DNA from 2 places in the Stackebrandtia sp. genome. Region 1 is predicted to be linked to the other one. Evidence: predicted binding sites of a transcription regulator. Region 1 holds the regulator's gene; the other holds the start of a gene.
The links. Region 1 encodes HrcA, which represses chaperone genes, less so after heat shock. Its sites were predicted from a motif close to CTTAGCACTCNCNNNNNGNGAGTGCTAAG; they were not measured.
Positions count from the first base shown of each region.

Region 1 (5,528 bases):
GAAGCAGATCTCTATTTGGACCTCGGCGACGTCGATCGGGCCGTCGAGCGCCTCACAACAGCGAAGGAACTCTTTGACTCCATACAGCGAAGTGGCGTCGATGTCGGCGGGCGCGAACGGATACTGTCGCGTGTGGAGTCCGCAAGAAAGAAGTACTCGGAGGCAGTGTCCCATGCTCAACGAGCATGCTCATACTACCGATCCGAGCGAACTTCACCTCTTCACCTCGCCCGCTCCCTGGAAGCCCTCGGCGACGCACACCTGGGCCTCAACGACCACACCGAGGCCACCCGCTGCCACACCGAAGCCCTCGAGATCTTCACGCGCCTCGACGTGCCCGAGGCCCCGAAGCTCCGCGCGAAGCTCCAGAACCTCGCCACTCCATAGCGTCCCTAACCGTGGCCGTTGAACGCGTCGCGCATCCGCGAGAAGAAACCGTTGCCGCGCACGGGTTCCACGATCTCCTCGCTGCGCAGTTCCGCGAGCTGGTGTAGCACTCGCTCCTGTTCGGCGTCGATCTTGGTGGGGGTGCGGACGTCGAGGTGGACGTACAGGTCGCCGCGGGTGTCGCCGCCGCGGAGCACGGGGATTCCCGCGCCGCGGATGCGCAGGGTCGACCCGGGTTGGGTGCCCGCGTGGACGTCGACGGTTTCCTGTCCGTCCAGTGTGTCTACCGTCAGGCGGGTGCCGAGGGCCGCGGCCGTCATGGGGAGCTTCAGCTTGCAGTGGAGATCCTCGCCCTCGCGGGTGAAGACGTCGTGGGGCTTTTCGTGGATCTCGACGTAGAGGTCGCCGGCGGGGCCGCCGCCGGGGCCGACCTCGCCCTGGCCGCCGAGGCGGATGCGCATGCCGTCCTCGACGCCCGGGGGGATCTTGACCGTGAGCTTGCGGCGGGTGCGGACGCGGCCGTCGCCGCCGCATTTGTTGCAGGGGTTGGTGATGATGGAGCCGTAGCCGCTGCAGGAGGGGCAGGGGCGGGCCGTGACGACCTGGCCGAGGATCGTGCGCTGGACGTTTTGGACCTCGCCCGCGCCGCCGCAGGTGTCGCAGGTTTCGGGGGCGGCGCCGTCCGCGGCTCCCGAGCCCTCGCACTGGGTGCACAGGACCGCGGTGTCGACCGTGATGGGCGACTCCATGCCGAAGGCGGCCTCCTTGAGGGTGAGCTCGAGGCGCAGGACGGCGTCGGAGCCGGGGCGGCGGCGCGGGCGGGGGCCGCGGCCGCCTCCCATGCCTCCGCCGCCGAAGAAGGCGTCCATGATGTCCTGGAAGCCCATGAAGGGGGCGCCGCCGGGGCCGCCGGGGCCTCCGCCGCCGCCCGGGGCCAGGGGGTCGCCGCCCATGTCGACGATCTGGCGCTTCTGGGGGTCGGAGAGGACCTCGAAGGCGGCGTTGATGTCCTTGAACTTCTCCTGCGCCTCGGGCGAGGGGTTCACGTCGGGGTGGAACTCACGCGCCAGCTTGCGGTACGCCTTCTTGAGGTCGTCAGGAGTGGCGTCGCGCTGAACGCCCAGTATCTGGTAGTAGTCCTTGGCCACGTGTGCTCTCGATGTCATCGTCCGTCAAAATCCAATATGGTCAGTTCTTCGCGAGTATCTCGCTGACGTACCGGGCGACCGTCCGCACCGCGGAGATGGTGCCGGGGTAGTCCATTCTGGTCGGTCCGACCACGCCGAGGCCGCCGACGATCGCACCGGCTGGACCATACCCCGTGGAGACCACGGAGGTGCCGTCCAGGCCGTCGATCTGGTTCTCCTCGCCGATGCAGATGTGCAGCACCGAGCCCGAGTCGACCTCGCCCAGCAGTTTGAGCAGCACCACCTCCTCCTCCAGGGCCTCCAGGATGGGGCGCAGGGAGCCCGAGAAGTCGAGGGAGCTGCGGGTGAGGTTGGCGGTGCCCGCCAGGGCGATGCGTTCCTCGCCGCGTTCCACCAGGGTCTCCAGCAGGACGGTGGACAGCGTCGCCATGGCCGCCCGCACCTCGACGCTGGCCTCCTCGACGAGGGTCTGGATCACCATGGGCGTCTCGGTGAGCCGCACGCCGACCAGCTTGTCGTTAAGGGTCTGGCGCAGTTCGAGGACATCGGTGTCGGGCACCGCTTCGGGCATGTCGATGACCCGCTGCTCGACCCGCCCGGTGTCGGTGATCATGACCAGCATGAGCCGGGTTTCGCTGAGCGGCACCAGTTCCAGGTGACGGACGCTGCTGCGCGACAGACTGGGGTATTGGACGACGGCGACCTGGCGGGTGAGCTGGGCCAGCAGCCGCACCGTGCGGTTGACGACGTCGTTGAGGTCGACGGCCTCGTCGAGGAAGCGATGGACGGCGCGGCGTTCGGCGCCGGTCAGCGGCTTGATCTTGGACAGGCGGTCGACGAAAAGACGGTAGCCCTTGTTGGTGGGCACCCGCCCGGCGCTGGTGTGCGGCTGGTGGATGTAGCCCTCGTCCTCCAGGGCCGCCATGTCGTTGCGGATGGTGGCGGCGGACACGCCGAGACTGTGGCGGGACACCAGCGACTTGCTGCCCACTGGTTCCTGCGTGGACACGTAGTCCTCGACGATGGCGCGCAAAACGTCGAGTTTGCGTTCGCCCATGGGCATCGGCGCACACCTCCCCTTCGTCGTCCGGCCACGCCAGTTGGCACTCCGCGGTAACGAGTGCCAAGGGTACCTGCTTTCCGTGAGACCGGGCCCGTCACAGCCGTCACGTCACACGCGGCGACCTATCCTCGAAACTGTGACGCATCCCCAAGATCCTCACGACCACTCGGTCCACCCGCCCGAGTACGGATACACCGTCCCGCCAATGAGACCGGGGCCACCGCGGGCCGGTGGGCCGCCGACACCTCAGGACTACTCCGAGGCGTCCATGGCCCACTATCTCGGCGTTCTGGGATGGATCGGCCCGCTGATCTACTACCTGGTCTCCGGGCAGCGATCGCCCTACGTGAAGAAACACGCGACGGCGGCGTTGAATTTCCATTTGTCGTTCGTCATCTTCTACCTGGCGGGGGTGTTCGCCAGCCTCATCATTGGTGTCACGATCGGCATCGCCGCCGGCGGGGCGGGATTCCTGGCGATCTTCCTCTACGTCCCCGTGATGATCGGTCTGCTGATCTGGTCCGTCGTCGTCAGCTGCAAGGCCGGGTCGATGGCCAGGCGCGGCGAACTGTATCGGTACCGTCCGTCGTTCCGGTTCATCAAGGACTAGGACACCAGGTCCCGGATGACCGCGTCGGCCAGCAGTCGGCCCCGCAGCGTCAGCCGCACGCGCCCGGAATCCCAGGAGGCGGCGTCGATCAGGCCGTCGGCCAGGGCCTTGCGGGCGCCGCGCCGGCCCGCCTCGTCGAGGGCGCACGACGCCAGGCCGTCGGACAGGCGCGTCCACAACATCACGTCCTCGAGGTGACGTTCCCTGCTCGTCAGCAGTTCGCGCCCCTGGGCCGGGGACAGCCCGTCGCCGAGCCGCTGCCCGTAGCGGGCGGGGTGTTTGGCGTTCCACCAGCGGACGCCGCCGACGTGGCTGTGGGCGCCGGGGCCGAAGCCCCACCAGTTGTTGTTGCGCCAGTACAGCATGTTGTGGCGGCACCGGGCGGTCTCGCCTCGTGCCCAGTTGGACACCTCGTACCAGGCGAAGCCGTTGTCCGACAGGACGCGGTCGGCCGCGAGGTAGCGGTCGGCGGCGACGTCGTCGCTGGGGGCGGGGATCCGGCCGCGCGAGACCTGGCGGGCCAGGCGGGTGCCGCCCTCCACGATGAGCGCGTACGCCGAGACGTGGTCGCAGCCCGAGGCGACGACGGCGTCCAGGCTGGCGGCGAAGTCCTCGGGGCGTTCGCCGGGGGTGCCGTAGATCAGGTCGAGGTTGACATGGTCGAAGCCCGCCTCGCGGGCCTCGGCGGCGGCGCGCAGCGCGCGCCCGGGGGTGTGTTGGCGTTCCAGCACCGCCAGCACGTGCGAGGCGGTGGACTGCATGCCCAGGGACAGCCGCGTAAAACCGTTGCCGCGCAGGGTTTTCAGGTATTCGAGGTCGACGGTCTCGGGGTTGGCCTCGGTGGTGACCTCGGCGTCGCCGTCCAGGCCGATGTACCGGTCCACCAGCTCCACGATCCGCGCCAGCTGGTCGGCGGGCAGCAGCGTCGGGGTGCCGCCGCCGACGAACACGGTGGAGGCGGGGCGGCGCGCCGAGCCCAGCACCCGCGCCGCCAGCGCGAATTCGCGCTCCAACACGTCCACATAGTCGTCGCGCGAGACGCCGCCGAGTTCGGCGGCGGTGTAGGTGTTGAAGTCGCAGTAACCACATCGGGTGGCGCAGAAGGGAACGTGCACGTAGACACCGAAATCGCACGTTCCCATGCGCGCCAGGGGTTCCGCGGGAAGCGCCCCGTCGTCGGGAGCGGGTTCACCGTCGGGCAGGGCTGAAGGCACGAGTACTACGGTACGAGCCATGCCTGACGACACAACAGACGAGTTGGTCACATACGACGTCGATCGTGGCGTGGCCACCCTGCGGCTCAACAGCGAGCCCAACCGCAATGCCCTGTCGACTCCGTTGATGACGAAGCTGCTGGAGCACCTGGACGCCGCGGCCGCCGACGCCGCCGTGCGGGTGGTGGTGCTGGGACACACCGGTCGGGTGTTTTGTTCCGGCGCCGATTTGAAGGAGACCGCCGCGGCCCGCGAGGCCGGCGAGGTGCCCGCCGCGATGCTCACCGACGTGTTGGCCCGGTTGTGGGAGTTCGACAAGCCGGTGATCGCGCGCGTCGGCGGGCCGGCGCGGGCGGGCGGGCTGGGCCTGGTCGCCGCGGCCGACATCGCGGTGTGCGCGGCCGAGGCGACGTTCGCGTTCACGGAGGTGCGGATCGGCGTGGTCCCGGCGGTGATCTCGGCGCCGGTGCTGCGGCGTCTGCGCCCGCGCGACGCCGCCGAGCTGTATCTCACCGGGACCGTCTTCGACGGGCGGCGGGCCGAGTCGATCGGCCTGGTGACCCGCGCCGTGCCCGCGGTGGACCTGGACATCGCGGTGGCCGGGTACGCCGAGGACCTGGCGCTGGGCGCGCCGGGCGCGTTGGCGGGCGCCAAGCGGCTGCTGCGCCGCGGCGACGCCGACATCCGCGCGGAGCTGGCCGAGCTGTCGAAGACGTCGGCCGAGTTCTTCCTGTCCGAGGAGGGACGCGAGGGCGTCGCGGCGTTCGCGGAGAAACGCGACGCGTCCTGGGTCGTGAAGTAGGCGCCGATGGTGGCGCGGCTTTTCGCGCACGACCCGGGCGTCGTCCTGGTCCTGGCTCTCGTCGTGCACGGCATCGGCGACTTCGTCGCGCAGACGCCGTGGATGGCGCGGCGCAAGCCCGAGTCGTGGCCGGCGGCGGTGGCGCACGTCGCCGTCTACACCGTCGTGTTTCTGCTGATCACGCTGTCGCCGCTGCAGTTGGCGGCGATCGCGGGGACGCACCTGCTCATCGACCGTTTCGTCCTGGCCAAGCAGCTGATCCGGCTGCGCAACCAGTGCGTTTCGCGGGCGCGGCGCCCGGTGT
Region 1 is NZ_DASQPW010000045.1:6,103-11,630, forward strand. Features, by position in the region: gene VE172_RS03295 (AfsR/SARP family transcriptional regulator) at 1-387, shown strand, start outside; gene dnaJ (molecular chaperone DnaJ) at 393-1,535, opposite strand; gene hrcA (heat-inducible transcriptional repressor HrcA) at 1,576-2,598, opposite strand; gene VE172_RS03310 (DUF4870 domain-containing protein) at 2,804-3,208, shown strand; gene hemW (radical SAM family heme chaperone HemW) at 3,205-4,443, opposite strand; gene VE172_RS03320 (enoyl-CoA hydratase-related protein) at 4,442-5,224, shown strand; gene VE172_RS03325 (DUF3307 domain-containing protein) at 5,231-5,528, shown strand, end outside.

Region 2 (5,528 bases), on a different contig from region 1:
GTGCTGCAGTGGATCGGCCCCACCCCCGAGGAATTCATCGAGGGCGTGGCCGCCCTGGAAAGCCGCCTGGTCTCCGACGTCCCCCTCGGCGGCCTCGACGTGGAAGAGCAGGAGATCACCCCCGAGCGCACCCGCGCCAAGGACGCCTACGAGGCCAAGATCGGCCGCGTCTTCGCCAGCACCTACGTGCGGCACCGACCCACCGGCGACCTGGTCGGACACGCGGTGGTGGCGGTGTTCCCCGACACCCCCGAATACGGCTACCAGTGGATCACCCTGGTCCATCCCGACCATCGTGGACACCGCCTGGGCACCATCGTGAAGATCGAGAACCACCGCCTGCTGCGCCGCGAGCTGCCGTCGGTCCGCTGGATCATCACCGCCAACGCCGAGGTCAACACCCACATGGTCGCGATTAACGAGCGGATGGGTTTCGTGGAAATGGATCGCCAACTGGAACTGCAACGCAAGATCTGACCGGCCGCGCGACAACTCCCGCCGCAGCGTTCGGCGACGGTGACGAGGGGCCGTCGTATCGGGCATCATGAAAGTCATGACGCATCCTCTGCTCACCAAGCATCGCGACACCCTGGACCGCGCCCTGGCGGCTATCGCGGGGCGCGGCTACTTCTCGATCTACCCCGAGTCCCCCAGCCCGCGGGTCTACGGCGAGAACGCCGCCGCCGACGGCAAGGCCGACTTCGAGCTGTCGCTGGGGGAGCGCTTCGTCATCGACCAGCCGGGCGACCACGAGTACCTCGCCACCGAGAAGAGTCCATTCGGGACTCGCCTGGACGTGGAGTACCCGCGGGCACGACCCGAGGCCCTGATCGAGGCCGCCACGGCGGCCTGGCCCGCCTGGCGCGGCACCGATCCCGCCACGCGGGCGGCGGTGTGCATCGAGATCCTGCAACACATCCACGAGCACGTGTTCACCATGGCCAACGCCGTGCACTTCACCACGGGGCAGCCCTTCGTCATGGCATTCCAGGCGGGCGGGCCGCACGCCCTGGACCGCGGCCTGGAGGCGGTGGCGTACGGCTACTTCGAGCAGACCCGCACCCCCGCGGTCGCCTACTGGGAGAAGCCCGCGGGCAAGGGCCAGGTGCTGGCCATGGAGAAGCGCTACATCGTGGCGCCGCGCGGCGTCGGCCTGGTGATCGGCTGCAACACCTTCCCCACCTGGAACTCCTACCCCGGCCTGTTCGCCTCGTTGGTCACGGGCAACCCCGTCATCGTCAAGCCCCACCCGGGCGCGGTGCTGCCGCTGGCGCTGACCGTGCGCTACGCCCGCGAGGTGCTGGCCGGCGCGGGCTTCGACCCCAACCTGGTGACGCTGGCCGCCGAGGCGCCCGAGGACCGCATCGCCGCCGAGCTGGCCTGCCACCCGAAGGTGAAGGTGGTGGACTTCACCGGCTCGAGCTACTTCGGCAACTGGCTGGAGGACAACGCCCGCCAGGCCGCCGTCTACACCGAGAAGGCTGGCGTCAACACGATCGTCATCGACTCGACCGACGACTTCAAGGGGCTGTGCCGCAATCTCGCGTTCACCCTGTGCCTCTACAGCGGACAGATGTGCACGACGTCCCAGGCGATCTTCCTTCCCGCCGAGGGCATCGAAACCCCCGACGGCCACCTGAGCGCCGACGAGGTGATCGCGGGCATCTGCGCGGCGGTGGACAAGCTGTGCGCCGACCCCGCCAAGGCCGTGGAGCTGTTGGGCGCGATCGTGACGCCGCAGGTGGCCGAGCGGATCGACAACGCCGCCGCCCTCGGCGAGACGGTGCTGGCGTCGCGCGCCCTGGACCATCCGTCCTATCCCGACGCTCGGGTGCGGACTCCCTTGCTGCTCAAGGTGACCGCCGACGCCCGCAAGTCCTACGGCTCGGAGTGCTTCGGACCCGTCTCGTTCTTCGTCACCACCGACAACACCACCGAGAGCCTCAACCTGGTGCGCGACGTGGTCGGCGAGCAGGGCGCCCTGACGATGGGGGTGTACTCCACCGACCCGACGGTGCTGACCGCCGCCGAGGGCGTGGCCTGCGAGGTCGCGGTCCACTTGTCCTGCAACCTGACCGGCGGCGTCTTCGTCAACCAGACCTCCGCGTTCTCCGATTTCCACGGCTCGGGCGGCAATCCCGCCGCCAACGCCTCGCTCGTCGACGGGGCCTTCGTAACGGGCCGTTTCCGCGCCATCGAGTCCCGCCGCCACGTCGAACCGCGCCCCTCAAACGGGTCCGCGTGACGTGTAAGCCACACCGCATGGAAAGCCCACCGATAGCGGCCCTCGTGTAGCCTCCTAACCTGGTCATGGTTCGCGATCAGTGCGGTCTGAACAGCAGTACAGGTCTGCGGGTGTTTGATCGACGGCCGCGCATCCGCGCTGGTCATTAGCACGCACAGTTAGAAGGAAGTACATGGCACAGGGCACCGTCAAATGGTTCAACGCCGAGAAGGGCTACGGCTTCATCGCCGTCGACGGAGGCAACGACGTCTTCGTGCACTTCTCTGCCATTCAGGCGGACGGCTACCGTTCGCTTGATGACGGTCAGCGCGTGGAGTTCGAGATCGCGCAGGGTCAGAAGGGCCCGCAGGCGGAGAACGTCAAGCTCGTGTGACGCGAGTCTTCAAGCGCTTAAGAGGCAGGTGGACGCCACTCCCGGTGTCCACCTGCCTCTTGTTTTGCTGTGAGAGTAATCGTTTCGCACCCACCCGGCTTGGCACTCTCGCCCTGTGAGTGCTATACCTGTGATTGGCACTCTCACCGTGCGAGTGCCAAGAAAGTCGGGGTGGTGGGACCTCGCCGGCGAACCCGCTCAACCGGGGACGTCGACGCAGGTCAGGTCGTCGCGGGCCTCCCGCCCGGCTAAGACGTGAATCACATTTCTGATCCGGAAGGGTACAAGCCGAATGGCTAAGATCATCGCTTTCGACGAGGAAGCTCGCCGCGGCCTCGAGCGGGGAATGAACATCCTCGCCGACGCCGTCAAGGTGACCCTCGGTCCCAAGGGCCGCAACGTCGTTCTCGACAAGAAGTGGGGCGCCCCCACCATCACCAACGATGGTGTCTCGGTCGCCAAGGAGATCGAGCTGGAAGACCCCTACGAGAAGATCGGCGCCGAGCTGGTCAAGGAGGTCGCCAAGAAGACCGACGACGTCGCCGGTGACGGCACCACCACCGCCACCGTTCTGGCGCAGGCGCTGGTGAAGGAGGGTCTGCGCTCGGTCGCCGCCGACGCCAACCCGATCGCGCTGAAGCGCGGCATCGAGGCCGCCGTGGCCGCCGTGATCGAGGAGCTGGGCAAGCTCGCCAAGGACATCGAGTCCAAGGAGCAGATCGCCGCCACCGCCTCGATCTCCGCCGGTGACCCCACCGTCGGCGACATCATCGCCGAGTCGATGGACAAGGTCGGCAAGGAAGGCGTCATCACCGTCGAGGAGTCCAACACCTTCGGCCTCGAGCTCGAGCTCACCGAGGGCATGCGCTTCGACAAGGGATACATCTCGGGTTACTTCGTGACCGACCAGGACCGCATGGAGACCGTCCTGGACGACCCGTACATCCTGATCGCCAACTCCAAGATCTCCGCGGTCAAGGACCTGCTGCCCACCCTGGAGAAGATCATGCAGGGCGGCAAGTCCCTCGTGATCATCGCCGAGGACGTGGAGGGCGAGGCCCTGGCCACCCTGATCGTCAACAAGATGCGCGGCACCTTCAAGTCCGTGGCCATCAAGGCCCCGGGCTTCGGCGACCGTCGCAAGGCCATGCTGGGCGACATCGCGATCCTCACCGGCGGCCAGGTCATCAGCGAGGAGCTGGGCCTGAAGCTGGAGAACGCCACCATCGACCTGCTGGGCCAGGCCCGCAAGGTGGTCGTCACCAAGGATGAGACCACCATTGTGGACGGTTCCGGCGACCAGGCCGCCATCGACGGCCGCGTCGCGCAGATCCGCACCGAGATCGACAACTCCGACTCCGACTACGACCGCGAGAAGCTCCAGGAGCGCCTGGCCAAGCTCGCCGGCGGCGTCGCCGTCATCAAGGTCGGCGCGGCCACCGAGGTCGAGCTCAAGGAGCGCAAGCACCGCATCGAGGACGCCGTCCGCAACGCCAAGGCCGCCGTCGAAGAGGGCATCGTGCCCGGCGGTGGCGTCGCCCTGGTTCAGGCCGGAGCGACCGCCTTCGACAAGATCGAGCTGGAGGGCGACGAGGCCACCGGCGTGCAGCTGGTGAAGGCCGCGCTGTCCGCCCCGCTGAAGCAGATCGCCGCCAACGCCGGTCTCGAGGGCGGCGTGGTCGCCGAGCGCGTCAAGAACCTGCCCGCGGGCCAGGGTCTCAACGCCGCCACCGGCGAGTACGTCGACATGCTCGAGGCGGGCATCAACGACCCGGCCAAGGTCACCCGTTCGGCGCTGCAGAACGCCGCGTCGATCGCCGGTCTGTTCCTGACCACCGAGGCCGTCGTCGCCGACAAGCCCGAGAAGGAGGCCCCGGCCGCCGCCGGCGCCCCCGACATGGGCGGCATGGGCGGCTTCTAAGAAGTCTCCCTTCGCCTGACAGGCAACAACACCGGCCTCGTCTCCTTTGTGGAGACGGGGTCGGTGTTTTGGTGTGTCGTACCCGTGGCTTAGGCTTGGCCGCTCTCCCGGTTAGTCGAGTGCGTTTACGGCCGCCAGCCGCGTACGTCCTCGCCTGTACGGTGGCCCGTTGCCGCGCACCGCTTCTCCCTGGTGCGCGGCAACGGTTCCACGGCGCGTTCAGTCGCCCTTCGGGGCGAAGCCGATGTAGGTGAGATCGCCGTCCGAGCTGGGCCGCGCCTCGGTGTACCGATCGAGCTTCTTGCCGCGATAGTCGTACAGACCGATCTCGCTGTACTTGGAGCCGTCGGTCGTCACCAGCAGCCGACCAGGGATCGCGAAGACGAACGCGGGCACCTGCGCATACGTCTGCTGGTTGGCCGTCTTCTGCTGCTGCGGGATCTTCACCAGGTCGCCGTTGGCGGTATCGACGATCACGTTGCAGAAGTTGTACGGCACAGTGAATCCCTGGTGACCCGCGGTCCCGCTGGCGTTGACGCACACGAACCGCCCGTCGGGCGACACCGCCGTCAACGCGTTCGCGTAGGGCAACTTCGTGCGCCCCAACACCTTCGACACGTCGGTCTTGACGGACTTCCCGTCGGGGGTGGTGCGGTAGACGTCGGTCGCCTTCCCCTTGTTGACCAACGAAAACATCACGTCCTGCCCGTGAACGCGGGCCAGGCGGACGTCGCAGCCGGGCGGCTGCGCCGAGGGGGTGAACTTCTTGGTGTTGAGGTCGATGAACCCGAAGCGCTGGTCACCGTGGCCCGCACCGCGATCCACGAATACCCGCTCCCCGTCGGAGGTCCACTGCGGCGTGGAGCAGACGTCCTCCCAGCCCGAGAAGTCGGTGAGGACCGTGCGCTTCTCGCCGCCGACGTCCATCACCCTGAACTGGTCGCCCTGGGAGTCGGAGGTCATGTAGGCGAAGCGCTGCCCATCGGGCG
Region 2 is NZ_DASQPW010000212.1:5,064-10,591, reverse strand. Features, by position in the region: gene VE172_RS16290 (GNAT family N-acetyltransferase) at 1-477, shown strand, start outside; gene paaN (phenylacetic acid degradation protein PaaN) at 545-2,245, shown strand; gene VE172_RS16280 (cold-shock protein) at 2,418-2,618, shown strand; gene groL (chaperonin GroEL) at 2,911-4,539, shown strand; gene VE172_RS16270 (TolB family protein) at 4,759-5,528, opposite strand, start outside.
Region 2: the regulator HrcA is predicted to act here: its motif matches at 2,752-2,780, upstream of groL (chaperonin GroEL).